DNA from 4 places in the Clostridium beijerinckii genome. Region 3 is predicted to be linked to each of the others. Evidence: riboswitches for the same ligand, from Rfam matches in the RefSeq annotation. Region 3 holds a riboswitch; each other region holds the start of a gene.

Region 1 (7,981 bases), 850 kb from region 3:
AATATCAATCTTATCTTTAATAGATATTGGGTATGAAACAGGTACATGATAACTATTTGTGTAATATTCCTTGTCAGTTACTCCTTTTATCAATCCAAATATCTTTTGATCTTGCTTTATAAACTTACCCGAAAGTCCTTCTGCTGGAGTCGCATAACAGCTCCAATTTAACTTATATTCCTCTGTAAGTCTATCACAGTATTGTCTTATATGTTCAACAATCTTTATTCCTAATTTCCTTGCTTCTTCATCTTCACCATGGTGCTTTCCAACTAAAGCTAATAAGGTTTCAGCAACACCTATGAATCCTATTCCCCAAGTTCCTTGCTTTAATATTGGCTCTATAGAATCATCGGGTTTTAATCCTTCTGAACCTTTCATAAGTCCTTGACCTGCGACAAAAGGTAAATCCTTAACTCTTAGATTTTTTAAAATCTCATATCTATGCATTAAAGAATCTTTTGCTAATTCTAATCTTGCATCCAATATACTAAAAAACTTATTTATATCATTTTTAGCCTGCAAGCCTATTCTTGGAAGATTAAGAGTTGTAGGTGCTATATTTCCTCTTCCTTTACAACCAGGTTCACCATTTATATTTTTCATAAGATAAGTTCTACATCCCATTGTAGCTGGAACATAACCTTTATCGTAATATTCTTTATTAAAATCTGCATCGATATTCATAAAAGTTGGATTCATTCTCTTTGCAGCCACTCTACATGCTAGCTTATATAAATAAAAATATTCATCATTTTCTTCTCTATTAACACCTGATTTAACTCTAAAAATTATATTAGGGAAAATTGGTTGTTCACCTTTACCTAATCCTTTTTCATATTCTAAAAGAAAAACTTCGCATACTAATGCTGCATCTGAGCTTGTAGGTAAACCAATATTAATTGAACTAAATGGTACTTGAGATCCTGCTCTAGAATGCATTGTATTAAGGTTATAAACTACACCCTGCATTGCTTGTTGTACCTTTTTTCTTACTTTCTTTTCTACCATAGCTTCTAACTTTTCGTCTGATACACCTAGTTCCAATAATTCTTCTCTAATTTCTTCTCTAGTTGGCTCTACAAATATAGCCATATCATTATCAAAATCTGGATGAGATTGACCACCAAACATATCATTTTGAGTTGATTGTAATAATATACATGATAATTCAGCAGCGGTTTCAATTCTCTTAGGAGCATTAATTGTCCCATATCCAGTATTAAATCCATTTTCTAATATCTCTTTTGTTGGTATATGCAAGCAGTTTACAGTTAAATTATAGCTATCTAAGTCATGATAATATAAGTCTCCATTCTCATGAGCCTTTGCTAAATTCTTTGGCATAGTAGCTAGTGTATTCCACTTATTTGATTCAGATGCTATTCTTAATAACTTAGAGCTGAAGTTATTTCCTACATTTGCATTATCTCTATCAGTTTCAACTCCAATTTGTCTTATAGCTTTCATTAAATCTGATTTTATGTCTCTGACTTTAGTTCTTTCACGTCTGTATGCTGAATAAGCGACTGCTATATCTTTGTGTCCCTCATCTCTTAATGCCTTCTCTACAAAATTTTGTATTTGTTCTACAGTTATAGTCTTTTTATACTCTTCTTCTATATACGTAATCACCTTATGTACGGTATCTAGAACTTGACTTTCTTTTAAATTTAAACCGATTTCACTAGCTGATCCTTTAATTGCTTGAGCTATCTTATCTGAATTAAATTCAACTTCTCTTCCATCGCGTTTCACAACATATAGCATTATTATTCCCTCCATGGCACAATATATAGTATTTTTACTACCGTACTATTATACTGTATTAGGTATTCATTAGCAATACTTCTAATTTTTTATTTTTAAACCACTAGATTTTAATTATCTTAATTTACATCCTATTATCTTTCGATTTATTCATTTTTTACGACTTTTTTATATTTGACTTATTGTAGATAATCTTTATTGTTGTAATTTACTATGATTTCAAGTATTTTTTCATAATAAGCTATAAGAAAATTATTATTATCTGTGTTCTAAAAGCTTAATTGAGTAGAATTTATTTCAAACTATCATGTTATGCAAACCAAACAATTTTATAAATAATGGAATTTATTATTTAAAACTTATAATACAAATTATTTCTTTAAGTAAGCTATAAGAAATGTAATTTTTACAAATAGTGTTATAATTAAACTAAGACTATACATTTCTAGGAGGAACTAATATGGATAAAATAGCATTAATAACTGATAGTGCTTCTGATTTGAATGCAAATTTCGTAATAGAAAATAATATTAAAGTAGTCCCGTTTAAAATTATATTCTCTGATAGAGAGTATATTGATGGAATAGATATAACACCAAAGACTTTATATGAATATTTGCCTAAGGAGATACCTAAAACTTCCTTACCTGGCGTTGAGGATTTTACAGATGCTTTGGAACAGGTAAAAAATGAGGGATATACACATGCAATTATTATAACAATATCAAGTGGCCTTTCTGGCGCTTATAACTCTGCAAGACTTGCATCTGAAAATGTCCCTGAAGTGAAAACTTTGGTATTTGATTCTATGACTTTAACTATGTCAGAAGGAGCTATGGTCATTGAAACTCTAAACCTAATAAAGCAAAGGAAATCCTTTGATGAAATAGTAATGACCTTACCTTCCTTTAGAGATAAGATTGACGTGTTTTTTACAATAGATACATTAGAATACTTAATAAAGGGAGGCCGAGTTGGTAAAGTTGCCGGAACTATAGCGGGTGTACTCAATCTAAAGCCTATTATTACTGTTGGCGATGACGGCATATACCATACGGTTTGTAAGATAAGAGGCATAAAACAGTGTATATCTAAATTAACAAATATATTAACAAATTATCTAGAAAATCATAAATGTAAAGTTTGGGTTTTAGATGGGAATGCACCTGAGAAATCTAAAATGCTTTATGATTCTATAAAAGATCTTCCTAATCTAATTGAATGTACTTTAGGAGGATCAATAGGACCTGCTCTTGGCGTTCATACCGGACCTGGTCTTGTTGGATTTATAGTTGAAAGATTAGATTAATCGAAAAATATATATGTTAACTATTTACTCATAATTAAAGAGCTAAATATTAAAATTCATATTTTTTTATTTAGTTCTTTAATCTTTTACAAGTATACTTACTTTTCTACTTGTAAATAATAATAACAAAGAAATCTTTACTGAAAGGACTGTTTTGTTATTATGAAAGATTTTATATTAGATTCAACATATAAAGATGCTACTATTGTCAATAGAAATGATGATATCTTCACCATTTCATCAAATAAATTACCAAATAACACAATCCCACATCACTCTATAAATTTGATTGCTTCTAGCTCAAATTCACATTCCAATTTAAGTAATAATAACAAATTTAATACATACAATCTAATTGACTATCTATAATAATAGGTATAAAATAGTGTAAGTGTAATATATTTATAATGTGCTAGGGGAGCCGAGCGGCTGAGATTTGATATTCATAAACCCTTAAAACCTGATCTAGTTAATTCTAGCGTAGGGAATGCAACCTCTTAAAAACTTTAAACTATTTATTTGGTTGATAATCTCCGAGCACAATTAAGGAGGTTTTTTTATGTCAATTTTTAATGATTGGATCGAACAGTTTTCCAAACTTTTCCAGAATTTCTCACAAAACATTCAAGACATTCTTGCAAGTCCAATGTCCATTATAACTTTATTAGGATGTATTTTACTGCTTATAGTATTAGCTAAGGCAAGAAAGATAAAATTCACTCCAGAACTAATTGCTAGGATTGGTATAGCATTGGCGTTAGCCACTATATTAAAAATGCTAAGATTATATCATTTTCCTCAAGGTGGTAGCATAACTTTAGGCAGCATGATACCAGTATTACTCATAGCATTCATATATGGTCCTGAAGTTGGATGTTTAACAGGATTTCTTTATGGTGTAATAACCTTAATACTGGATCCATATATACTACATCCTGTTCAAGTTTTGTTTGATTATCCATTGCCCTTTACAGCATTAGGTCTTGCCGGATTTTTCAAACAAAGAAAGTTAGTTGGGGTAAGCATTGCAGTACTGGTCAGATTTTTATGTCATCTTATTTCTGGTATAGTTTTCTTTGGATCATTTGCCCCAGAAGGAATGTCTCCAGTAGTTTATTCTTTGCTTGTTAATGGTCCTATGGTTGGAATAGAAGGAATCATATGCTTAGTAATTTTAGCTGTTCTTCCTATAGAAAGAATATTTCATGCATCATCAGTAAATACTATTTCAAACTAACTATTATATAAAACAATTTATATATATACAATTAAGTTTCGAAGCTCTACGTAGTAATTAAACATTTCACTTATCTGCGTTTTAAGCTTATTAATGCAAAACATATAGAATAAAAATAGGATTAATTTTGTTTTATAAAACAAAATTAATCCTATTTTTGATCAAATAATAAATAAATATTATTTATTTTAGACGTTTTAGTTGTATTTTGCAATTAAATTTTATTCTTCTATTTCAATTGCATTTACTGGACAGCTTTCTTCTGCTTCTTTTGCCTCATCTACACAACCTTCTGGAACTTCATCAACTATAGCTCCTGCTTTTCCATCATCCTGCATGTCAAAGCACTCTGGACATATAGATGGACATAATCCACAAGCTATACAAGTATCTTTATCTACTTTTGGTTTCATGGTTTACTTCATCTCCTCTAATATCAAATTACAAACTTATTATTTCCCAAGAAATATTAAGTTATGTATATTTAATAATATAATTTAAAATAATGAAATAAATATAGTATAAGGAAAAGAAGTTTTCTATTAATATAATCCTTCAAATATCAGTGAATATAGCGGATTCTCCTTAACGTATTCCTCTGCTTTTCCTTGCTCCAATGCTTCTGTAAGTTCAATATTAATTGGTAGCTCTCCTATTAAAGGAATTCCAAGATAATCTGCATTTTCTTCTGATGACTTTCTGCTAAATACTCGTATCTTTTTATCACAATCTGGACAGTTTATATATGCCATGTTCTCTACTACACCCTTAATCTTTACACCTATCTTTTGGGCCATAATAACAACTTTCTTGACTATCATAGACACCATATCTTGTGGTGTAGAAACTATTACAATTTCATCAATAGGAAATTCCTGCATTACAGTTAAAGCAATGTCTCCTGTACCTGGTGGCATATCTATAAGTAAATAGTCAAGCTCTTCCCAATTAGTTTCTACAAACATCTGCTTTAACACCCCTGTAATTACAGGTCCTCTCCAGATTACAGGTTCATCTTCTACTGCTGTTAAAAGATTCATGGAAATTATTTTTATCCCGCTTTCTGTTTCCACTGGCTCAAATTTTACCATATCATTTTCTAATGGAATTATTTTAGCTCTTTTATTGTTAACTCCAAAAAATCTAGGCATAGATGGACCTGTAATATCTGCATCCAATACTCCTACTTTATATCCCTTCTTAGATAACATACTTGCCATCATTCCAGTTACAGTTGATTTACCAACTCCACCTTTTCCACTTATAATACCTATAACATTTTTAATATTTCCATATCTGGATGTTAACTTTAAACTTTCTTCACTACATCCTGTTCCTTTAGATTGACATGTGTCTTTACTTTTACAATTTTCACAACTCATTTATATATGCTCCTTTGCTTACCAATCTTGTGGGGTTTTATTAGGCTCACTTATTTTAATATCCCAGTCTTTATAATTATATTCTGCTGTTATATAATAGCTTTCAAAGGAATTATCCTTTTTATTATCTACTGTTATTAGTGTTTTGAAAACAGTACTATTATATCCTCTATTTTTCACTTTAATTATTGTATCAAAATCTTCATAATTATTATTTACTAAATCAACACTAGGTAAAGTTTTGTTCAAACTTTTCTTAAAATCTTCTAAATCCACAGAAAATATGTATTTCAAACAATCTGTATCTCCAGCTATGTTCACTCCAACTTTGTTTCCGTTGGATAAACTTTCTTTTTTCTTATCAATAACTTTTAATATTGATTGATAGTATATATAATTAAAGTCTCTTGGCTTTCTTATGAATGAAAGATTTTGCATTATTGTATTCTCTAAATTTTTAGGTACTGAAAATGCCTTATCGTCATCATAAAAGTTTCCTGTCCCATGTTCGTTAGCTCCAACTACATACTGATACTTTCTCACTTCATCTCCAATGCACACCTCAAAAATATAATCTGGATCTAATGAGCTTTTCTTTGAAACTTCACTTCCATCTGATAAAATCTTGTAAATGTCTTCTATGGCTTTAGGATCGTTAACTACAAACCTAAATCCACTATCTCTAACACTTTGTATGATAATTTTATCGACTTTATTTTGCTTTATATAATCAAATTGTTGATTTTTAAGATTCATTTTAACTTCTATATTATCAATGAAGCTACACCCTGAGAGCATCATACTAGAGACTACTACCAATGGTAAAACTATTGTTAAAAACTTACTATTTCTCACTGTTCTTCTTCGCTCCTTTGAAAATCCTATGGTTATTAAATACAACAATACCAATCACCAAAGTAAATATTGCGATAAATTGTGATGTTGATAGAATCCCGATATTCCCTCTTGGATCATCCCTTAAAAACTCTACTAAAAATCTACCTATACTATATACTATTAAATATAGTCCCACTATTTTTCCTTTTTGTTTTTCTTTCTTACTATAGTACAAAAGCATAAATCCTAACAAAAAGTCAAATATTGATGAATAAATTTGCGTTGGATGCACGTGTATTCCAGCTGGTGCTAAAGATCCCTTTGGAAATGTAACGCCTATTGGTAACTTGGTTTCTGCTCCATAACAACATCCAGCCAGAAAACATCCAACTCTACCAAAACCTTGGGCTATTGCAAGACCTGGAACCGTCATATCCAACATTTCAACAATGTTCCAAGACTTTTTCCTAGAATATAAGTACATAGCCAAGGCTCCTCCACCTATGGCACCATATATAACAAATCCATATCCAAAGTTCAGTAATATGCTTGGCTCTTTAATAATATCTTTAATCTCAGTTAATATAAATAATCCCTTTCCACCAAGTGCTCCACCTATTACAGCTAAAATTACTAAATTTAATAAGGAATCCTCATCATAGCCTTTTTTCTTTCCTTTATTTATAAATATAGCAGCTGCAACTATTATTCCAATTGCAATCATTAATCCATAACTCTTTATCTGTATCCCAAATATCTCAAATAGTATTATCCTCATTGCTCGCCTCCAAACGTCAAATAAGTATCAAGGAGAAGCTATCCTGGCCTCTCCTTGATACTTAAATTATAATACTTATGCTTATCCTTGGCAAATCTTATTTAACTCATCAACTCAACATTCATACAATTATATGTTTTATATTAAGCATATAATGTAATCTTTTCACATCAACCACTTATGATCCAGAAAACTTTATATACAATAAATTGGTTAATTTCAACTTTGAGATGATTTAATACTTGAAATAATCGTATTTAAAATAGTCTTCATATTATCCTTATAATCCTTTGACTTAAGATTAAATAATATCTTTGCTGTTTTACCTTCTTCTAAATTTAGATAATAGCATTCATTATTAAAATCATACCCATTCTTTACTTTTGTTTCATATTTAACTAATACTCCTGAATTATAGGAATTTTTAAAAGGTGTTAATTCTGAATTATAATATTCTAGGCATTGACTATTTAAATCTTTTTCTGCAAACACGTTTATATCCTCTTTTGTATTTACTACTTGCAATAAACCAGTAAGCTTATTATTTTTGTCTTTAAAATCTAATTCATAACTCACATATTGCCCTTTACTTTCTTTTTCCTCCACATTCCATTCACTTGGCAGAGATATAACATATTTATTCTCGTCAAAAGAATATTCTTTAAATT
Region 2 (7,981 bases), 1.5 Mb from region 3:
TTTAGGAGAAGGAGTTGGCAATGTATATATAACTAGAAAAGTAGAGGAAGTGTTAATTAAAGCTGAAGAATTTTCGAAACAGTTTGAAGATTCATATGTTAGTGTTGAACATTTAATGCTTGCTATTATAGAAATAGATAACAATCAAGTTTCTAAAATATTAAAGCAATATAATATAACCAAGGATAATTTCTTAAAAGTTCTTTCTGAAGTTAGAGGAAGTCAAAGAGTTGAAACGCAAGATCCAGAAGGGACATATGATGCATTAGCAAAGTATGGAACTAATTTAGTTGACCTTGCTAAAAAGCATAAGTTAGATCCTGTTATAGGAAGAGATGAAGAAATAAGAAGGACAATAAGAATTTTATCAAGGAGAACCAAGAATAATCCAGTCTTAATAGGTGAACCTGGTGTTGGTAAAACAGCGATTATTGAAGGATTAGCTGAAAGAATAGTTAGAGGAGATGTTCCAGAAGGCCTTAAGGATAAAATTATATTTGCCTTGGATATGGGATCTTTGATTGCCGGAGCTAAGTATAGAGGTGAATTTGAAGAAAGATTAAAAGCAGTATTAAAAGAAGTTCAAAGCAGTGAGGGTAGAATATTACTATTCATAGATGAAATTCATACAATAGTTGGAGCAGGTAAGACTGATGGAGCAATGGATGCTGGTAATTTGATTAAGCCATTATTAGCAAGAGGAGAGCTGCATTGTATAGGTGCAACAACTTTTGATGAATATAGAAAATATATTGAGAAAGATAAAGCTTTAGAAAGAAGATTTCAACCAGTAATTATAGATGAACCTACAGTGGAGGATACAATTGCAATACTAAGAGGATTAAAAGAAAGGTTTGAAATCCATCATGGGATTAGAATTCATGATTCAGCTATAGTAGCTGCTGCAAAGCTTTCTGATCGATATATTCAAGATAGATATATGCCTGATAAGGCAATTGATTTAATTGATGAAGCTGGAGCTATGATAAGATCTGAGATAGATTCCCTTCCAACAGAACTTGATGTTATAAGAAGAAAAATATTTAAGTTAGAAATAGAAAAAGAAGCTCTATCAAAAGAGAAGGATGAGGGCTCAAAAAATAGGTTAGATGACCTAGAGAAAGAACTTGCAGGATTAAAAGAAAAGAATGATGAAATGACTGCAAAATATACCAAAGAAAAAGAGCAAATCACAGCTATTAAAACCTTAAAAAGTGAGTTAGATGATGCTAGAGGAGAAATAGAAGTAGCTCAGAGAAACTTTGATTATAATAAAGTTGCTGAGATTCAATATAGTAGGATTCCTGCTTTAGAAGAAAAAATCAAGCAAAAAGAAATTGAACTAAGAGAAAATTATGAAGGTGCTTTATTAAAAGAGGAAGTAACAGAGCAAGAGGTATCTGCTGTACTTTCTAAATGGACTGGAATTCCTGTAACTAATTTACTTGAAGGAGAAAGAGAAAAACTTTTAAGACTAGAAGATGATATGAGTAATAGAGTTATAGGGCAGGGTGAGGCGATAGAAGCTGTAACTAATGCAATACTCAGAGCAAGAGCTGGGCTTAAAGATATCAATAGACCAATAGGATCATTTATATTCCTAGGGCCAACAGGAGTTGGTAAAACAGAGCTTGCAAAAACACTAGCTAGAAATTTATTTGATTCAGAAGAAAATATTATTCGTATTGATATGTCAGAATATATGGAGAAGCACTCAGTATCTAGATTAGTTGGAGCGCCTCCAGGATATGTAGGTTATGATGAAGGTGGTCAGCTAACAGAAGCTGTAAGAAGAAAACCATATAGTGTAATTTTATTTGATGAAATTGAAAAAGCGCATGAAGATGTGTTTAATATATTCCTTCAGATATTAGATGATGGTAGACTAACTGATAATAAGGGTAAAACAGTAGATTTTAAAAATACTATAATAATTATGACTTCAAATATTGGAAGTGAATATTTATTAGAAAATACTAATGAAGATCATGTTGATGAAGAAATAAAATCAAAAGTAATGAGTGTTTTAAAATCAAGATTTAAACCGGAATTTTTAAATAGAGTAGACGATACTATAATGTTTAAACCTTTGGCAGAGTCTGGTATTAAGAAAATTATAGATATATTCTTAAGAGAAGTAAGTTTGAGGTTAAAAGATAAAAATATCGAAATAGAAGTTACAGATAAAGCAAAAACAATAATGGCAAGAGAAGGTTATGATGTAGTTTATGGAGCAAGGCCATTAAAAAGATATATACAGAACACTTTAGAGAATAGACTCGCTAGGATGATAATTAAGGGTGAACTAAGTTATGGATCTAAGGTTTTGATTGATAGTAAAGATGAAGAAATAATAATAAAACCACTTTAGTAAAAAATAAGTTTTATAAAATTCCTGTAGATAAATGTGATCTATAGGAATTTTTTTATTCTTTAGTGATTAAGAAAAATCCGTTAGCAACTTTTTTAGCAGTTAATAGGAATGGTGACATTTGTATGAGATAATATATTTTAATTCTTCATAATAGTTATATATGTAAATAATAATTAAAATAAGAAAAGAGGCAACTTTTAGCAAGTGCCTCTTTATAATTTATATTCTTTAAAAAATATTTCATTTTACTTGTTTAGAGTCTAGTTAAACTTTTTTCTTAATTCTAAATATCGCTACAATTACAGGAACTGATATTACAGCACTCACTATAGCTTCAGGAACTCCATTTGTTAAACCAATGGTTGCAATTGCAATACCAGCAGTTTGTGGGTTTATCTTTAAAATAGCAGAGTATCTTTCTAAATAGAATACGTAAGTTAAACCCAAAACACCTATAGTGTTAATTAATGTAGCACAGATTGATGCGATTGCGATACTAATGCTTTGATTTTTAAATCTCTTTCTAAGAAGTATATACACATAGTATGCTACAATTCCAATTAGGACTCTAGGAACTAATGCAATTATAGGATTCCAAAATATAAATGATGTTGGACCAGGAGCAGTAAAATTTTGATACATTGAGAATAAACCAAAAACTAATCCAACTAGGGATCCAACTATAGGTCCTTCAACTATCGCACCTATAATAACTGGAATATGCATTATAGTAGCTTTTACAGGTGGAATTGGTATGAACCCAAGTCCAGTTAATCCTAAGAAAATTGAAATTGCAGAAAGCATTCCGATCATTGCAATCTGTCTAACTGAAAATTTAGATTTAGTATAGCCTCTTTCCATAAGGTACCTCCGTTCTTATTCCTTGACATATGGATATAATTCGGAAAAATATATAATATATACGAATTTCCGTTCAGCTTCTAATTGAATACCGACATATATTATTTTACCACGTTAGAAAAAATGTTCAATTATATTTTAAAAATATAAACTTAAATATAGGAATAATAATTACTGTTTCTATACTTAATTATGTTAACTTAGAAAAAAGTTGATTTATATTTAAAATATGATTAAATTCACAAGTCTAATTTATGGATTTGATCCATAAAAATTTGAATTATAAGAAATAAAATGATAATATATAACCATAATAGAAATTGAATAGTATAAAAAGGCTAGGGGTGCTAATTTAATTGGCTGAGAGAAGCTTATTTGCTTTAACTCTTTTGACCTGATGTGGCTAATACCACCGTAGGGAAGCAATAAATATTTTAGAAGATTTATAAGACTTACCTTAGGGTAAGTCTTTTTATTCTCTAGTAATTTATTATGGAAGCCAAATAAGTAGATGTTCTGCCCATTGGTAGTATAAATTATGAAAAAAGACTGATAAGAAAATAATGAGTAAATAATAAGTAGATACATTAAGTTTTAAAATTTATTTAGATTGGGGATATTAGTTTGAAAGTTTTAGTAAATGAAAGAGAAATAGATATTGAGGGAGAAATTACTGCATTTGAAGTTAGAAACAAGATAAAAAGTGATGCGGATATAGTTATTTTAAATGGCTTTCCAATTAAACAAGATTATTCTCTAAATGAAGGAGATAAAGTTACTTTAATCAAGAGAGGCGAGGTGCCTAAAAAAGAAGAGTTAGAGGCATTAATGGTAAGTAGACATACTCCAAAGGTTCACGAGAAAGTTAAGAAGGCGAAGATAGCTATTGCTGGACTTGGTGGACTGGGTTCAACAGTAGCATTAGCATTGGGAAGAGTTGGTGTTGGACACATAAAAATAATAGATTTTGATGTGGTTGAACCAAGTAATTTAAACAGACAACAATACTTTATAAGACATATTGGAATGAAAAAATGCCATGCATTAAAAGAAATATTGTTAGAAATCAATCCGTTCATAAATATCGAAGTTGTTGATACGTATGTAGATAAGGATAACATTAAAGATTTATTTGAGGATATGGATATTGTAATTGAAGCATTTGATGGCGCAGAAAATAAAGCGATGATAGTTAGAGAAGTTTTACTTCAGACAGAAAAGCCAAAGGTTATTTCAGCATCAGGTATGGCAGGGTATTATTCTAATAATCTAATAATTAGCAAAAAAATAAATACAAGGCTATATATGTGTGGAGACTTTAAAAATGAGGCAAAAGTAAATGAGGGGTTAATGGCACCTAGGGTTGGTATCGCAGCTTGTCATGAAGCGAATATGGCTCTTAGATTAATATTAGGGGAAGAGGTATAAACTAAAGATGTCTGTAATTGGAATAACAAATAGAAAACTTTGTAGTGACTTTTTTTATCAAATAAAGAAAATATCAGAATCTAATCTAGATTTCTTAATTATACGAGAAAAAGATTTAAGCAGTGAAGAGCTAATAATATTAGTTTTGAAAGTAAAAGAGGAACTGAAAAATACAAATATCAGAATAATACTAAATTCCAATATAGATATTGCTAGAAAGTCCAATGTTGATGGAATTCAGTTATCATTTAATGATTTTATAAATATTAGTAACAAGTTATGCACAGGAAGAGCAATAAATTCTAAAGAAATAGTGGATAATTTTCGATTTAGTGGGAATAAATATAAAATATATAAGATGATAGGCGTTTCAATACATAGTTGCGAAGAAGGTATACAGGCGGCTAAATTAGGAGCAGACTATGTTATTTATGGCCATGTGTTTGAAACTGATTGCAAAAAAGGGCTCCCTCCTAGAGGGATTAAGGAAATAGAGGCTCTTTCCAAGAAGATTAACATTCCCATCATCGGAATAGGCGGAATAAATCAAGATAATTATAAGAAAGTATTGGATGCTGGAGCAAGTGGAATTGCTATAATGTCTAGTTTAATGAAAGACAAAAATCCTGAAGAATTAGTGAAATCTCTTTCTAAATAAACATTACTTTGATATATAAAAATCAAAGTACAAATACGAATAATTAAAATCAGCTAATATTAAAACCTAAAAACACTTGTAAATCTTAAGTGTTCATTATAAACTCTTTAAAGAAAGATATATTAAAGAATAATTAGTATCTATGACCTGGATGCTATTAAGATAATAAGGAGAAATGAAATAATGAGTACAATTGCAGGAAAAGGTTGTCCAAGAATTATACCAGATGGAGAAAAAAAGCCACTAGAAGAGATTGAAAAAGCTATAATTAAAAGCTATAGAAAGCATATTTGGTCAAAATTTGTTAAGGCAATTAAAGAATATAATTTAATTCAAGAAGGAGATAAAATTGCTGTTGGAATTTCTGGAGGAAAAGATAGTATACTTATGGCAAAATTATTTCAGGAGTTGCAAAGACATGGTCAAGTTAAATTTGAATTAGTATTTTTAGCTATGGATCCAGGGTATCATCCAGATATAAAAAATTTACTAATAGAAAATTGTGACCATCTAAATATTCCGATTCATATGTATGAGTCAGGCATTTTTGATGTTGTTGATAAAATGGCTAAGGATTACCCATGTTACTTATGCGCAAGAATGAGAAGAGGCTCTCTTTATGCAAAAGCAAAAGAATTTGGATGTAATAAACTTGCATTAGGACATCATTATAATGATGTAATTGAAACAACTATGCTAAACATTTTATATGGTGGTAATTTTAAGACAATGTTGCCTAAATTAAAAGCCAAAAACTTTGAAGGTTTAGAATTAATTAGGCCTATGTATTTTATAGAGGAAGAGTATATAAAAAGATTTATAAATTATAGTGGTATATGGCCATTGAATTGCGCTTGCATGGTTGCAGCTGAAAGAATAGGTAATAAGAGATATGAAATAAAAGATCTTATTAAAGAATTAAAGAAGAATTTTAGTGGAGTTGAAAAGTCTATATTTAAAGCAGCTGAAAATGTTAGTATGGATTCAATATTAGGTTGGCAAAAAGGTGAAGAAAAGCATTCTTTTCTAGATTATTACGATGAAGAGTAGACTTAAGTAACTAAAAGTATTTATTAATTTGAAAATGTATGTTATGCTATAATTAACCATATACCAATAGATGAAAAGGAAGAGTAGAGATGGAAAATAATCCTATGGGGATCAGTGATCCAAACATATTGTTAAGTGTAATAAACATGAAATTAAGAGATCAATATGGGTCATTAGATATTCTTTGTGATGATTTAGAATTATCTAAAGACGATATAATAAATATATTAATAAATATCGGATATAAATACGATGAAGAAGAAAATCAATTTAAGAATTAGAGTCTTAATAAATAATTATTCATAAAGTTAGGAAGGTGATGTTATATGAATTTAAAAAAGACAGGCAAATTAATTACTGTTATAGCAGCAACAGCAGCTTTAATAGCATCATTAGCAAATGATAAGAAATCTAAAGATTCTAACAAACAGGAATAGTATAAATTAGAGAATTATGTGAAGGATTGTATATATATGATTAGGGAGGAACTTCAATTAAATCATGAGGAAATATTTGATTCTATAGCAATTTTGGGCGTTAATATAATTTGGAATCAATCAGAGCTTAAATTAATAATTGATGATACAATGAAAAGTTTTTTTGAAGAGTATGATACTAAGAATGAAACTTTAGATCAATTTATAAATTTTGTTGTTGAAGAAGATAAACAAAATGTTTTAAGCTTTTTCTCTCAAGATTTAAAGAGACACTATATAAATAGAGAACAAATGCAGCTACAATATAAGATGGAAAGTCCTAGGGGGAACATTGTTGAGTTTATTCTTGTCGGGAAGTCAATTAAAAGTAATGAACAGTATTATTTTACTGGAACTAGTTATTGTTTTAAAGACTTAGAGAATGAATATGGTGACATAGATTCTTTGATGAAAAATTGGAAAGAATCTATGATAAATAAAACAATAGATTCAATAATTCATAGTGATAGAATTACAGGGCTACCTAATAAATATTTTTTCAAGAACACGGTAGCCAAAATGTTGAAAAATGTTGTTAATAATAATACTAGAGCCGCGATGCTGATAATAGATTTAGATAATTTTAAATATGTAAACGACTCCTACGGGCATGATTTTGGAGATTTAGTGTTAAAAGAAGTGGGCTATAATATAGTCGAATCTGTTACAGAAGATATATTAGTATCAAGATATAGCGGAAATACTTTTCTGCTATTTAAGCCAAATATAATTGATATACAAGAAATTATAACTTTGGGTAATGCTATAGCAAAGTCTTTTGAAAAACCTAATATAGTGAATGGAAGAAAAATATACTTAACAGCAAGTATTGGTGTTTCTCTATCTCCAGATCACGGAATAGATTATAATACATTACTTAAAAATGCAGATGCAGCAATGTATGAAGCAAAGAAAAATGGTAAAAACGAGTGTGATTTTTTTGATGATAGCCTTTCTGATGAGCTAAACAGAGTTTATAGTTTGCAGAAAGGGTTGAGAACTGCACTACATAATAATGAATTATATGTGATGTTTCAACCTAAAGTATCGCTTGATGATTCTTTGGTAAACGGATTTGAAGCTTTAGCAAGATGGGAAAGTCGTGAATTTGGAATGGTAAGCCCGGCGGAGTTT
Region 3 (7,981 bases):
TATAAATTATAATGATGTTATTTTTGATGACAAAAATAATTTAATAATGCTAAAACATGATAAACAGGCTTTAGATGTCGGAGGTATTGCAAAAGGATTTGCGGCTGATGAAGTAAGAGATATTTTTTATCAGCATAATATTAAAAGTGCATTAATTGATTTAGGTGGAAACATTTTTGCTCTTGGAAGTAAGGAAGACGGTTCAGCTTGGAAAGTTGGAATTCAAAATCCATTTAAGCCTAGGGGAGAATTTATAGGAATATTAAGCGTAAAAAATAAATCAATAGTAACCTCAGGTAATTATGAAAGATATTTTATAAAGGATGGAAAAAAATTTCATCATATAATTGACCCTAAAACAGGATACCCATCTGAAAGTAAAATTATAAGTGCAACTATTATATCAGACAATTCAATCGACGGAGATGGCTTGTCAACTGGTGCTTATATAATTGGTATTGATAAGGCTATGAAGATTATAGAGACTATAGAGGGGATTGACGCTATATTTATTACAGAAGATAAGAAAATATATAAAACATCAGGTATTGATGAAAGTATTTTTACATTAACAGATAGTGAATTTTTTTAGATAATGTGTCCGGAGCTAAATATAGAAGTAAGGGCATAATTTAGGCAATAGGAAAGCTTTAAATCAAGCAAAATGATAAGAAGAGATAATACAGATTGAAACAAACCTCGTTAAGTTGGAATATAAGATATTAACAGGGATAAATTCAATCTGTACTATCTTTTTTTATTTAGATTTTTCTAACCATTTATTTTTTTCCTTAATTCTAAGATGTTTTAATTGACATTTCTCAGCGAATTCTCAGTTTAGATTAAGGGAGCATTAAGGTTCTATTGATATAATTCACTTAATCAAAGAAATTGCAATAGCAGATAATGAAGTGAAAATAATATTTCTATTAGAAATTAATTGGAAAAATGTGATTAATGATAATTAACATAAAAGTTTATTATTGCTAAATATAGAGAGTTAGAAAAGGGGAAAGAAATATGGCAAGTAAAATAAAGAAATCGCAGATTATAAGGCATATTATACAATTGATTGCATTTATTCTGTTACCAGGCCTTTATTCAATGACATTCAGTGAAGTAAAAACTGTATATCAAATGATTATCAATGGTAATTTTAACTTTTTGGAAGCATTACCAAGCTTAATAGAATTTATAGCTATTATGCTTTTGACTATAGTATTAGGAAGATGGTTCTGCGGTTGGATATGTGCATTTGGTGCATATAATGACTTAATATATTTTATATCAAAAAAAGTATTCAAAATAAAATTTAGAGTAGATGAAAAAGTTGATTCTATACTTAAGTATTTCAAATATGTAGTATTACTTTTTATAATAGCTATTTCATGGACTATGGGAAGCAGTATACTGGAAAGCACAAGCCCTTGGGATGTATTTGGTCAAATAACTGATGTATCTACTATTTTTTCGAGTTTACTTGTTGGATTGATATTTTTAATATTAATCACAATAGGAGCAGCGTTTATTGAGAGGTTTTTCTGCAGATATCTATGTCCTTTAGGGGCAATATTCTCTATTATTTCTAAGATTGGAATAGTTAAGCTTAATAAGCCAAAAGCTGATTGTGGTAAATGTAGAGCTTGCACAATGAATTGCTCAATGGGATTACCGCTCTATAAGGTAGATTGTGTCAAAGGTGGAGATTGTATAAATTGCTTAAAATGTACTGAAGTATGTTACAGAAATAATGCTAATGTAAATGTACTTGGAAGAGATTTAGATGCTAAGTTAACAGGATCAGTAGCTATGGCTACATTTTTAGGTATATATGGACTTACTAACTTCGCCGGCAATGCAGTAACTAAATCTGGAATCGTAACTAAGAGTAATGAAGTTTCAAGCAATATAAATTCACAAACTGAAGCTGCACCAGAAAGTTCAAAATTAAATCAAGAAACTACAAGTTCAAATACAGTTCAAAATAATGCAAGTGAATATAAAGATGGGACATACACAGGAAGTGGAACAGGCTATAGAGGAGGAACAACTAAGGTCTCTGTAACTGTGTCGAATGGGAAAATATCAAGTATACAAGCTATATCTAATCAAGATACTCCAAAGTTTTATCAAAGAGCAGAGGGAACTATAATTAAGAGCATAATTTCAAAACAATCAACATCAGTAGATACTGTATCTGGTGCAACTTATAGTTCGAAGGGTATCATGAGTGCGGTAACAAATGCTTTGAATAAAGCAAAATAATAAAATATACTTGACGTTTGAAACTTAATGGTATAACCTTTAAATTGTGAAAGAAAATTTTATAATTGAATAACTAGGGGAGCTAATATTTTGGCTGAGATTGGAAAGATTGATTTCCTAGACTCTTATAACCTGATTTGGATAATACCAGCGTAGGGAAGTATATTAATATTATTTGTGTAAGTATTGATATGATTTGTGCATAATTTATTGATGTATCCCTTGTGGATACATTTTTTTTATGCAAAATAATTAACTTCTTTTAAGGTTAATCAATTTAAACGTCATTGTAAAGGTGATTTAGCAAATTTATTTCACATTAAAAAGTAAGTTTATTGATTTTATTATTAAAGGAGTGATTTTTAATGAAAGAAAAGAGTAAAGCACAGAAGATGGCACTAAGTGGTGTATTAATCGGTATTTCTGTTATTTTTGGAACATTTTCAATACCGATTGGAGCTGCTAAAATATCTCCAATACAACATTTCGTAAATGTAGTTGGAGCAATAACACTTGGGCCATTATATGCTCTTATGAATGCATTTGTGACATCTCTAATAAGAAATTTCATGGGAACAGGAAGTTTATTGGCTTTTCCAGGAAGCATGGTAGGAGCATTGCTTGCAGGAATTCTTTATAAAAAATTTAGAAAGCCGGGTATTGCAGTAATTGGAGAAATAATTGGAACTGGAATATTAGGAGCATTATTAGCTTATCCTATAGCTACAATGGTGTTAGGAAAACAAGTTGCGGTTTTTGTATATGTTGTTCCGTTTATATCAAGTTGTAGTGTTGGAGCGATTATAGCTTACTTTTTTATAAAAGTTCCTGTCATTAAAAAAATACTAGTAGATAATGAGTTTCAAGTAAAAAGAGAGGAAACTAATAACATAGATAAGATTTAAATGAAATATTACAGGTGAAAGGATGAGTTTATGTTTAGAGCATTAACTATTGCAGGATCAGATACTTGTGGAGGAGCAGGAATTCAAGCGGATTTAAAAGCTTTCTCAGCAAATGGAGTATATGGGATGAGTGTTATCACAGCGGTAACGGCTCAAAATACTATGGGGGTTTTTGGAATTCAAGATATAAATCCTGAAATGATTGAATCTCAGATAGATGTTATTTTTGAAGATATAAGAGTAGATGCTATAAAAATAGGAATGGTTTCTAAAATTGAATCTATAAAAGCTATATCAAAATCTTTGAGAAAAGTTGGTAAGCTACCAGTGATAGTTCTAGATCCAGTTATGATTTCTAAAAGTGGATTTAATCTGTTATCGAAGGATTCAAAAGATACTTTAGTTAAGGAATTATTTCCATTAGCAACATTAATAACTCCTAATTTACCAGAGGCAGAAGAAATTTTAGGGATGAAAATAGAAAACTTAGATGAAATGAAGGAAGCGGCCTTGAAACTTAAAGAATTTGGTCCGAAGGCAGTTTTAGTTAAAGGAGGGCATTTAGAAGGGGAAGCAACAGACTTGTTATATGATGGAAATAACTTTCTTGTTCTAAAGCAAGAAAGAATAAATACTACTCACACTCATGGAACAGGATGTACTTTATCTTCAACTATAGCAGCAAATTTAGCTAAGAATATGACAATAGAGGAAGCGGTTAGAAGTGGTAAAGAATATATAACATGTGCAATCGAACATGGTTTTGAGCTTGGTAAAGGTGTAGGACCTACTAACCATTTTTACGAGCTATATAAGAAAGCAGGAATGATTGAATAATACTATAGAACTCAAGTTAAATTTTATAACTAATAAATTAAATAATAATGGTATGAGGAGAGGGAAAGAAATGAATTATAAAACACAAATGGAAGCAGCTAAAAAAGGTATAGTCACAAAGGAAATTAAAATAGTAGCGGAAAAAGAAAGAATTTCAGAAGAAAAATTAATGAAACTTGTTGCAGAAGGTAAAGTGGCTATACCGGCCAATATCAACCATAAATCACTTAGCCCTGAGGGGATTGGTGATGGATTAAGAACAAAGATAAATGTAAACTTAGGGATATCAGGAGATTCGGTTGATTATTGCAGAGAGATGGAAAAAGTAAAAATGGCAATTGATTTTGGTGCGGAAGCAATAATGGATTTAAGTAATTACGGGAAGACTCAAGAGTTCAGGGAAAAGCTTATAGAATATTCTCCAGCTATGATAGGAACAGTTCCTATGTATGATGCAATTGGATACCTTGAAAAAGATCTTTTAGATATAAAAGCTAAAGATTTTCTTGACGTGGTGTTAGCTCATGCTAAAGCTGGGGTAGATTTTGTTACTATTCATGCAGGAATAAATAAAAGAACAGTTTCGCTATTTAAAGAAGATAAGAGAAGATTAAATATAGTATCAAGAGGTGGGTCATTACTATTTGCGTGGATGGAGATGACAGGAAATGAGAATCCATTTTATGAATACTATGATGAATTACTTGATATACTAAGAGAATATGATGTAACAATAAGTCTTGGAGATGCTATGAGACCTGGCTGTATTGATGATTCAACAGATGCTGGACAAATTACAGAACTTATAGAGTTAGGATTATTAACAAAAAGAGCTTGGGAAAAAGATGTACAAGTTATGATAGAAGGACCAGGTCATATGGCAATGAATGAGATTGCAGCTAATATGCAAATTGAAAAAAGATTATGCCATGGGGCACCTTTCTATGTACTAGGCCCTCTTGTTACAGATATTGCACCGGGGTATGATCATATAACTTCAGCTATTGGTGGAGCTATTGCAGCAACACATGGAGCTAATTTCCTTTGCTATGTAACACCAGCTGAGCATTTAAGACTTCCTGATTTATCTGATGTTAGAGAAGGAATTATCGCATCTAAAATTGCAGCTCATGCAGCAGACATTGCTAATGGACTTCCAGGGGCTAGAGATAGAGATAATGCAATGGCAGATGCTCGTCAAAAACTTGATTGGGAAGAGATGTTCAAGATTGCTATTGATGGGAAAAAGGCTAGAGAATATTTTGAAAGTGTACCACCAGAAGATATGCATAGCTGTTCTATGTGCGGAAAAATGTGTGCAGTAAGAACAACTAACAGAATTTTAAATGGTGATAAAGTGGAGCTTCTCGACCAGAAATAAGATTTACGTGAATTATAATTATCTGTGTTGCAATTAAATTTCTATAGTATTATTTTAATTGAGAACTTGTCTTACTAGAATTTTAGATGCGAGTTTATTATTGCAACATGTATATTAAGGAAAAGAAATTAAAAAAAGTTTTTACTTTTGAGAGGAGGTATTTTAGTGAGGATTATTAAAAGAATGAATTCTCACTAAAAGATATTTATGAGTAATGGAATATCAATTAAAATAGGAAGTTTATTAAATGAAGTTAGGAATAAGAAACCACTTGTGCATAATATAACAAATTATGTTACAGTTAATGATTGTGCGAATATTTTACTTGCAATAGGTGCATCACCAATTATGGCTGATGATATAAAAGAAGCAGCAGATATTACTAAGATTTCATCTGCCCTTGTAATAAATATTGGAACATTAAATGAGCGAACTATTGAATCTATGATTGCATCGGGTAAGAAAGCAAATGAATTAAATATTCCAGTCGTTTTTGACCCAGTTGGAGCAGGAGCATCAGATTTCAGAAATTCAACAACAAAGAGATTATTAGAAGAAGTGAAAATAAGTGTTTTACGTGGAAATATGTCTGAGATTAAATTTATAAGCGGATTGGGCTCTACAACTAAAGGGGTTGATGCCTCAGAAAATGATGCAAGAACAGGAAATGATGAAGGAGTAGACGTAGCTAAAAGTTTAGCCAAAAAGCTTCAGTGTACTGTAGCCATTACAGGGGCAACAGATATTATATCTGATGGAGAAAGAGTAGTTATACTTGAAAATGGAACTAAGATGTTATCTAATGTCACAGGAACAGGCTGCATGACAACTGCATTAATTGGAGCGTTTTGTGGGGCAGGTTCAGATTATTTTATAGGAGCAGTTTCTGGTATTATTTCCATGGGAATATCGGGTGAAATTGCTTTGGATAAAGCAGGGAAGATTGGAACAGGAAGTTTTCATATTGCAATTATAGATGCCATAAGCAATTTGACTTCTGATATTATTGAAAAGATGAATAAGATAAAGGAAATATAATAAACAATGTTTGCGTGTATATCATAAAAATGAAATACACGCATTAATATATGAACTTATCTAAAATATAATGTGAAGGAGAGAGAAGTTTCATGAAACCTAAAATAGATTATAGTATCTATCTTGTAACAGATAGAGATTTAATGAGTACAGAAACTTTAGAAGAAGCTGTAGAAAAAGCTATAGTTGGAGGATGTACATTAATTCAATTAAGAGAAAAAGATTGTTCATCACTCGACTTCTATAATACAGCTGTGAAAGTTAAAGAGATTACAGATAAACACAATATTCCATTAATAATAAATGATAGAGTGGATATTGCACTAGCAGTAGATGCGGCTGGAGTACATGTTGGACAAAGTGATATTCCTGCAGCAATTGTAAGAAAAGTCATAGGAGATGATAAAATCCTTGGAGTTTCAACAGGGTCTGTAAATGAAGCTCTTGAAGCAGAAAAAAATGGAGCTGATTATTTAGGAGTTGGTGCGATGTATTCAACTGGTACTAAAAAAGACGCAGATTCAACTAGTATGGATGAATTAAGAAAAATTAGAGAAAATGTATCTATACCTATAGTTGTAATAGGTGGAATAAATAAGGATAGAGTTAAGGATTTCGAAGGAATAGGAATTGATGGACTTGCAATAGTTTCTGCTATTATAGCTAAGAAAGATATTACTGCAGCCGCTAGAGAATTAAAAAATGAATTTATTAAAATCTAACTATTAAATATATAGTATTTTAAAGGCACTGTTTACTGGAATTTCTGGTATGGTGCTTTTATTTTATTCTTATTTAGATTAAGTATAGAATATATTTTGCAGAATATTGTCACATAGTATGTTTTGACAAATTATAGTAAAAAAATTAAACTTAAGATAGCATAAAGATTATAGTAGAATAGCAAGTTTAATGGAGTTTAATGGCGATTAAAGTAATACTTCATATAATCTCCATATAGAGCTTGAAAGTAAGGATGTGCTTTGCTACGAAATTTGGGAAATATATCAATAGAAGGTTAGGACTATCAATTTTGATAACGTCAGTAGTATTTATATTGGGATTAGTATATATAGAAAATCACAAAAACATAAGATCTAATGATATTGTCAGAAAAGAAAAAGAAAAATACGTGGAAAGAGAACGAGTATCGAAGAGCATAACTACAGTAGAAACAAATGATGATAGAATTTTGACACAAATAGCTAGAAAAAAATTAATAGTAAATAGCTATTATAATATTGATGCTGCTTCAAATAGTAAAGAGGGTGATCTTAGAGGCGTTGTAAAAGAAAAGTGGAGGCATATTAAGCCTAAGAAAGAATATACAATAGGCGTTTTGCTACCTCATTTTGAAGATCAATATTGGGTCTCAGCGAATTATGGAATAATAAATTATGCAAAGGAATTAGGAGTGAAGGTAAAGTTATACGCAGTTGGGGGATATATAGAGTTTGGAAATCAAAAAGAGGAGCTAATGGATTTAGCAGAGGATGATAAAATTGATGGAATAGTGTTTGCTGCATTAGATAATAAAAAATTTAATTCAGATGTA
Region 4 (7,981 bases), 2.5 Mb from region 3:
GACAAAGATCTAAAAGCCATGACTGCATCTTTCTTCTTGTTAACGCATCTAGAGAAGAAAATGGCTCATCCAATAAAATTATGGAAGGATTATTTACTATTGCTCTTAAAAATGAAGCTCTCTGCCTCATACCACCTGATAATTCATGTGGATAATATTTTTCAGTTCCCTTAAGTCCAAAACCCTCAAAGTATGTGGCTGCCACTTTTCTAGCTTCTTTCTTACTATAACCATTTAATTCAAGTCCAACTGCTGTATTGTCAAGAATATTTCTCCAAGGCATTAAGGAATCTTTTTGAGGCATATACCCTATAATATTTTTATTGCCATCTTTTAATATATTTATATTGCCCTTTTGTGGCTTTAATAGTCCTAAAATTAATCGAAAAAGGGTACTTTTGCCTGTGCCACTAGGTGCAATAATTGTGACAAATTCATTTTTATTTATATCAAAAGATAAATCATCTACTATTAATTTCCCAGAATCCTTATATCCAAAGGATAAATTATTAATTTCCAATGCTTTCATCTAAATAACCCAACTTTCCTTTTTGTAGCACCCATCCCAAAACATATATTCATATTTTGAAGATATAATGAAAATCTCTTCTAGTTTTTGAAGTTGTCTTTCTGGAAGCCCTTCTGCTAGTTTATCCATAAGTTTTATGCACCAATCATTTTCTTTGTTATATTCTTCTGTTGCATATGTAAGTATCCATTCACTGTAAAGTGGATGCTCTAATGCCTTACTATTCTTTGCTAAGGTTTTTCCAATAAATGCATAACTCCACATGCATGGAAGCAGTGCTGCTACTAGTTCAGCTAAAGATCCTTCTGATGATACCTGTAGCATAAACTTTGTGTATGACAAATTACTTGCATTTGGCTTTGTGGCCTCCAGTTCTTCCTTAGTTATTCCAAACTTTTTAGCATATTCAGTATGTGCATCCATTTCAATATTTACTATAGCATTTGCACATTTAGCAAATGCTTGTATATCTTCTAATGAATCTGCTTTAACCATCCCTAATGCAAAAAGTTTTATATAATCTATTAGATAAACATAATCCTGTTTAACGTAAAAGCAAAACTTATCTTCCTTTAAGGTCCCCTCACTAAGTTCCTTAAGAAAAGGATGCTCCAAGCATGCTTCCCAAATAGGTTTACCTTTCAATAATAATCTTTGTGAAAATTGCATAAAAAAACTCCTTCCAAACAGTACTAAAATACCATTGAAAAGAGTTAATAATCTAATTAAATTGTAAATCTACTACTTTTAGATTTAGCTTTATATTATCTTATAACTTCCCTTCGCTGGCATTACCCAGTGCAGGTTCAAAGGGTCTGAAAACTCATCTCAGCCATTCTGGCTCCCCTAGTACTCGTCTAAATTTTATACTCAAAGCTTAAAAATGTCAATGAAAATTTACCATCTTGTTTAGCTATATATGTCCGAAAACTCAATATTAATATTTTCAACCTTAGATTGGTTTGCATAACCATTCTTGTTTTTCTTACCTTCATCTTCTGGAACTATCTTAACAGGAAGACATATAATAAACTCTGTACCTTCTCCATAAACACTTTTTACTTCTATTGTTCCTTCATGCATCTCAACTAAAGCTTTAACTATAGATAGCCCAATCCCGCTGCCTTCATGGCTTCTATTTAATAATCGTTCTACTTGCTTAAATCGTTGGAAAAGCTGCGATACTTTTTCCTCTGGAATTCCTCTTCCTGTATCTTTTACAGAGATAACGATATAATCATCAATATCATATAGATTAACACTTATTTTGTCTCCTGGTTCAGTGAATTTAGTAGCATTGGAAATTAGATTAAGCAAAATTCTTTCTAATTTTTCCTCATCAAAAGCCATAATTTTTTCTTCATTATCTGTATCAAATATTATTGTTCTAGACATATACCCTACATATTCAGCAGTTGATTGTGTTATATCCTCTACAACTTGTACTATATTGCCATTTTTCAATTCTAGTTTCATATAACCTGAATCAATCTTTGTTATATCTATAAGATTATTCACCAATCTTACCAACCTATAACAGTTTTGTTTTATACTATTTGTATAATTCTTCATTTTTTCAGTATTTAAATCCTCATCTCTATTTATAAGTACATTAAATAACTGAGCTGTTGAAAATATAATATTTAAAGGCGTTCTTAATTCATGTGACATATTAGCAATAAATTCCGTTTTTAATTTTTCATACTGCACAGTTTCTTCTAGTAATCTTTTATTTTCTGCCAGCATATTATTAAAACTATTTGCTAAAACTCCGATCTCATCTTTACTATCTATATTACATCGTATTGTTAAATCACCTTTACTCGCTATCTCCATACAAGATTTCAACTTGTTAATAGGCTTAACTAATGTATTAGCTAAAAATAATGCTATAATTCCGCCTAAAACAATAATTATTCCCCCAGTAGCTATTGTGGTCGTCAAAATTGATTTTGCTGAAGAGTTTAATTCCTCATAATCTGCTGTAGTAACTACATACCAATGCCAAGCTTCAAAATACTGATAATATCCTAATTTCTTAACTCCGTTATAAGTGTACTCAATCATTCCACTTTTTTCATTATGCATTTTTTGAACAAAATCGTAGTCACTTACATTCTTTCCACTATCAGATGGATGAAGAATTACATTTCCTTCAGAATCTAGTATGTACGCATATCCAGTCTTCCCTAATTTGATATTACTTAATGTCTTATCTAAATAATCATTACTAATTTTATTTCCTAACCCTATTGCCCCTATTACTTTTTTATCTTTATCTAATATTGGCTTCATTCTTGTTAAATATCCAATTCCTTCTATTCTAATATCGCCAATATATTCTTCATTATTTAGTGTCTTTTTATAAGCTTCAGTATCACTTGAAATATATGTACCTAATATCCTATTACCATTATTAAATACGGTAGTAGAAACCCTTATTAGTTTATCATCTTGTAATAAAAACATTGTTGCTATACTACCTGTTGATTGTTTTAGTTTATCAACTATAGTATTATCTAAGGATATTCTTTGATTTCCTGAATATAAAACTGGTAAGTTAAAATCTCCAACTTTTACGATTTCATTGTAATCAACTCTCATATCAGCTAAATTGTTTAATACGTTATTCGCAAAATTTAAATCTCCATAAGATTTCTCAGTAAGCAAATCATTTCTTACACTCAAAGTTGTAATAATTGATTCTGTTAAACGCTGACTTTTTTCGTTTACCTCTTTAAAAACTGCTTTGTTAGATTTATTCCCAATTAATAACCCCAATACACTTACAGCAAATACAATTAAGATCAAATAGCTAACGATAAGCTTATATTTTATTCTCATTTCAAAACACTTCTCCCTAGTTAATTATGTTTATAAACACTAAAATCAAATACAACCATAATATACATAGCCATTTGATTTATTGCATATCCGGATAATTATACCACAAGTGCAATGTTTTTTGAAATATTATTATCTCTCTAAAATATATTTATAAAAAATAAGAAGTATCATTTTGATACTTCTTAACATAAACATTCATTAACTTATGGCTCTAGCCTTTTCAATGCCTCTACATCAATGTCTTCACTATAATCGACTCCATCAATTTCAAAACCATTTAACTGCATAAATTCCTTTTTATATCCGTCATAATCCGATAATATTTTAAAGTTATCTGGAGTTATTTTTTCCCACAATTCATTAACTTCACTTTGTACATCTTCCCTAAGTTCCCAATCATCCATTCTTAATCTTCCACTATCATCAAATTCAATTGGGTTTTCTGCATATATTTTATCAGCAAACATTCTTTGCATCTGCATAATGCAATTTTCATGTAAATTCTTTTCTTTCATTACTTTATATAATACCGCTGCATACAATGAGAAAGAAGGTATATATGCACTTGCCTTAGTAACAATTGCTTTATTTACAGAAACAAAAGCCTTTCCATTAATCTTCTTTTTCCACTCTTCATCTATTTGAATTGCAGTATTCTCAAGGTGACGTTTAGCCTCTCCTATTGTACCTTCCCTATAAATTTTATATGTTCTTGATGCTCCTATATATGAATACGAAATTGTTATAGCATTATCAGAGAGACAATCATTTTCAAGGAGTAGTTTACACCACTCATTCCAATCTTCACCTCCCATTACTTTTTTCGTTGCTTCTATCTCTTTATCAGTTGCTGAATTAACTTTAGTCGTAACAAGTTCATCTTTCTCCATATCAATTGTCGGACCCTGAAATTCTCCAGATGTAGTTTTTAAAGTTGAATCGTATATATTTCCTGTCTTAGGATCTTTTCTTCTTGGCGATGCTAAACTATAAATGAGTAAATCAATTTTTCCAAACTCATCCTTTATATATTTTATTACATTTTCTTTAACTTCATCTGAAAATGCATCTCCAATAAAGTTTTTTGCAATTAGTCCTTCTTTTTCTGCAAACTCTTTAAAAAATATATTATTATACCAACCTGCTGTTCCAGTTCTTCTATCTGTAATTCCTGTTTCAAACGAAACTCCAATTGTATCAGCTTTCGCTCCACCAAATGCTAAAGAAATTCTTGTAGCAAGGCCAAAACCTGATGATGCTCCAATAATCAGCACTTTTTTAGGACCGTGAAATTGCTTTGCATTCTTGCAATATTCGATTTGGTTTAGTACTTCTTTTCTACATCCATATGGATGACTTGTTTTGGCTATTCCCTTAATTAATTCAGGTTTAAATATCATTCTATATCCTCCATTTATAAAATCTTCTTTGGCTAGTCTTTGTAAATCTTCGATAATATACTCTCCAGCGAATCACTTAAATATTTTTGATATTTCTTATTAGTTATATGAATCTCTATTTCATTCTTCTTTAGTATATCTACTAAGATTTTGTTTTTGGCATTTAAATCTGCCACTGCGAGAACAAGGTTTGCAATAATGTTTTGCATATCTGCATTTTTACCCCTGTATTTCTCAATTATTTCTTTAACACCCATATAATCACCCCCTGATACAATAAATTATAAAAATATCAGTGATTATATTCCAAATTTTATAAATATATATTTTCAATGCACATCTTATAATTCACAATTCACAATGTGCAATTCACATTTCACAATTTTCAATTCATAATGCACATTTCACAATTAGGGTTAAAATTCTTGCAATATTTTTAGAATTATAATGAAAAGCTATTTCTCCAATACATATTATTCCCTTTAATGTATCTTGGATAGCAATATGCTAATTTAATTATAACTATCTCACTCTTATTCTCTATAATAAACAGTAGTTAAGCATAAACTTCATTTATACAAAAATTTAGCCCATTAAAAACTTTCTCAATCTATGAGATAATTTAATCCTAAAAATCTATATGATAATTGAACTATTAAAATCCATGTATATCCGTTTTCTTTATATCAAGTTCCTGAAACATGCTTGATATGATTCCCTTATATTCCTGTAAATTATTTGTCTTTCTTATCTTTTTAGCATATTTATCACTATTAGTAAAGATATGTATCATATAAAACCATAATTCTTTCATTTTAAATAAGACATTTCTATCACCCGAAAGAACTTCTTCATATCCTATGCAGACTTTATCATGAAATGCCTTCATTAATTCTTTATCCATAAGACGATTGGTCTTAATTTCTTCAATCAAGCCCGGATTTGCAATAAGTCCTCTACCAATCATTACTGTTTCAAGCTTCGGATAAGCTTCTGATAATTTCTTATAATCTTCTACATTAAAAATATCACCATTATAACAAACGGGATTTTTACTTAATTGTAAAGAATCTTTAAACACTTCCATATTAGGCTTATTTTTATAAAAGTCTGTCTGAATTCTTGGATGAATTATAAGTTCCTCTAGAGGATATTTATTAAATATTTCAATTAACTCATAAAATTCATCTGGCGAATCCTTTCCAATTCTTGTCTTTATAGAAATTTTATTTGATGCATTCGAAAATATATCTTCTAAAAATTCATCAAGCAGCTTTCTTTGTGCAAGAAATCCTGATCCCTTATACTTTGCAACAACAGTTCCAGATGGACAGCCTAAATTTAAATTAACTTCATCATATCCAAATTTACTCAACTCATTTACAGTATCAGTGAAATACTCAGAATTGTTAGTAAGTATCTGAGGAATAACATTGATTCCTTGATTATGCTCAGGCAGCACATCGTTTAGCTCTCTAGAAGTAAAGCTCTTATTCTTAGTTGGCGATATGAATGGCATAAAGTACTTATCAATTTGTCCAAAAAAAGTTTCATATGCATTTCTATATATATATCCAGTAACACCTTCTAATGGTGCAAAATAATATTTCATATCATGAATCTCCTCATTATGTAAGTAATTTCACCTATATTGTATCCAACAAATACATTTTTGTATATAGATAAACACTATATAACTTAGGCTTATACAATAACCCACCGAAAGGAGAAACATTGTTGTTTCACAGGACTATGAAAATTTCGCTGAAAGCACTAAATTGCAGGTTGCACAACTAATGCTTGCTCCCAATTTCATTGTGACAAGCATTAGTTGAACAACCTACAATTAAGAGCTTTTAACAGCTCATTTTCAATGCCTGCTGCACAAAAATGTTTCTGCTTTCTTGTATGGTATTTATTGCAAAGTATAAATCAAAATTTTAAGTTATTTATAGATATAGGGTTCCACATTGATAACAATACATATCTACTGTTTCAATTTCCTGAATACCAGCGATATTGAAATTTTATAAGTTTGAATATCATTGTGGAGCCCTATATCCCAACTATAAGCTAGATTTACACTATGAAATATATCAAAACTAGAAATGAGTGATATACTTTTGTGGAATGTTTCATTGGTAATTTTGATGGATGTGATTCTTTGGCTATAAGTTGTTCCAAATGTGCTAGTTCAAAAAGTGAGAATCGAAATTTTATATTTCGTTCTTCGAACTTTCTCTGTGAGCGCTTGTTCTTTGAGGCTAGCACTTTGGGTACAACTTTATAGCCTTAGAATCGCCCATCAGAATTACCTAGAAACTGGAACAAAAGTATATTATTCATTTCGGTGAGCTATACGCATAAGTATAGATTATAGTTAGTTTATCTATATCCACAAAAATTATATAAAAAGCTATAAATATATTGATTCAATAAATGAGTATCCTAATTTTAAGCCATAGAATATAAGTATTAATCCACAAATTATGTTGATCCATTTAATTATTTTATTAAATTTACTGCTAAACTTCCCTACGAATCCTGCAAGTCCACTAAACCATATGGCTGATGCCATGCATACCCCCAATATAAAGTACTTTGACATTTCTGCTGGAAGCGAAGCATTGAATCCACCTAATAATAAGGATCCATCAATTATTGCCTGGGTATTAAGCCACGTAACAGCAAAGCAAGAAATAGCTATTTTAATTAATGAATTATTACCAAGCTTTTTATCTTCTAATATTTGTGACGATGATCGTATTAATCCAGCTCCTATGTAAATTATAACTATAAATCCAAATAGAAGTATTGCCAATTTTAATAAATAATATTTTTGAATAAGCGCCCCTATTCCAAAAAAGCATGAAATCGCTAGTGAAATATCAAATAAGATAGTTATAAGTGCAACTTTGTATGTTTCAGCCTTACTTTTTTGCATAGCAGTGTTTATTACATATAAGTTTTGTGTTCCTATTGGTGCCACATAAGCAAGTCCAAATAGAAGTCCTTGTAATAAGTATTTAATCATAATTTACCTCCTTTATTAGTTCTTTTCTTATTGTAACTAATAAAATATAAAAAGTCCCCAACCAATATATTAGTTTATTACCCAACCAAAAGCAGCCATTGAAAAAATCAATAGCTGCTTTTACTTATATCATTGAAATAGCTCTTTTTTACTAATTCTGATAATATCCTT

Evidence for each region. Region 3 has a riboswitch for thiamine pyrophosphate ahead of thiW (energy coupling factor transporter S component ThiW). Riboswitches for the same ligand answer to the same signal wherever they lie in the genome.
Region 1: another riboswitch for thiamine pyrophosphate. It lies ahead of thiT (energy-coupled thiamine transporter ThiT); the one in region 3 lies ahead of thiW (energy coupling factor transporter S component ThiW).
Region 2: another riboswitch for thiamine pyrophosphate. It lies ahead of thiF (sulfur carrier protein ThiS adenylyltransferase ThiF); the one in region 3 lies ahead of thiW (energy coupling factor transporter S component ThiW).
Region 4: another riboswitch for thiamine pyrophosphate. It lies ahead of tenA (thiaminase II); the one in region 3 lies ahead of thiW (energy coupling factor transporter S component ThiW).

Annotation. Positions count from the first base shown of each region.
Region 1 is NZ_CP144906.1:78,919-86,899, reverse strand. It holds gene PZA12_RS00385 (anaerobic ribonucleoside triphosphate reductase) at 1-1,770, opposite strand, end outside; gene PZA12_RS00380 (DegV family protein) at 2,231-3,079, shown strand; TPP riboswitch at 3,484-3,584, shown strand; gene thiT (energy-coupled thiamine transporter ThiT) at 3,639-4,316, shown strand; gene PZA12_RS00370 (ferredoxin) at 4,538-4,729, opposite strand; gene PZA12_RS00365 (Mrp/NBP35 family ATP-binding protein) at 4,859-5,698, opposite strand; gene PZA12_RS00360 (hypothetical protein) at 5,717-6,499, opposite strand; gene PZA12_RS00355 (prolipoprotein diacylglyceryl transferase) at 6,543-7,313, opposite strand; gene PZA12_RS00350 (hypothetical protein) at 7,533-7,981, opposite strand, start outside.
Region 2 is NZ_CP144906.1:733,003-740,983, forward strand. It holds gene clpB (ATP-dependent chaperone ClpB) at 1-2,371, shown strand, start outside; gene PZA12_RS03580 (ECF transporter S component) at 2,639-3,235, opposite strand; TPP riboswitch at 3,566-3,673, shown strand; gene thiF (sulfur carrier protein ThiS adenylyltransferase ThiF) at 3,860-4,663, shown strand; gene PZA12_RS03590 (thiamine phosphate synthase) at 4,671-5,321, shown strand; gene PZA12_RS03595 (tRNA 2-thiocytidine biosynthesis TtcA family protein) at 5,505-6,371, shown strand; gene PZA12_RS03600 (DUF4250 domain-containing protein) at 6,461-6,652, shown strand; gene PZA12_RS03605 (putative bifunctional diguanylate cyclase/phosphodiesterase) at 6,845-7,981, shown strand, end outside.
Region 3 is NZ_CP144906.1:4,785,725-4,793,705, reverse strand. It holds gene PZA12_RS21840 (FAD:protein FMN transferase) at 1-592, shown strand, start outside; gene PZA12_RS21835 (4Fe-4S binding protein) at 1,021-2,265, shown strand; TPP riboswitch at 2,331-2,441, shown strand; gene thiW (energy coupling factor transporter S component ThiW) at 2,631-3,170, shown strand; gene thiD (bifunctional hydroxymethylpyrimidine kinase/phosphomethylpyrimidine kinase) at 3,201-4,007, shown strand; gene thiC (phosphomethylpyrimidine synthase ThiC) at 4,078-5,388, shown strand; gene thiM (hydroxyethylthiazole kinase) at 5,596-6,426, shown strand; gene thiE (thiamine phosphate synthase) at 6,519-7,148, shown strand; gene torT (TMAO reductase system periplasmic protein TorT) at 7,460-7,981, shown strand, end outside.
Region 4 is NZ_CP144906.1:2,309,689-2,317,669, reverse strand. It holds gene PZA12_RS10790 (ABC transporter ATP-binding protein) at 1-529, opposite strand, end outside; gene tenA (thiaminase II) at 530-1,198, opposite strand; TPP riboswitch at 1,290-1,387, opposite strand; gene PZA12_RS10780 (Cache 3/Cache 2 fusion domain-containing protein) at 1,439-3,373, opposite strand; gene fabV (enoyl-ACP reductase FabV) at 3,580-4,776, opposite strand; gene PZA12_RS10770 (hypothetical protein) at 4,809-5,033, opposite strand; gene PZA12_RS10765 (tRNA dihydrouridine synthase) at 5,432-6,388, opposite strand; gene PZA12_RS10760 (LysE/ArgO family amino acid transporter) at 7,193-7,810, opposite strand; gene PZA12_RS10755 (PLP-dependent aminotransferase family protein) at 7,918-7,981, opposite strand, start outside.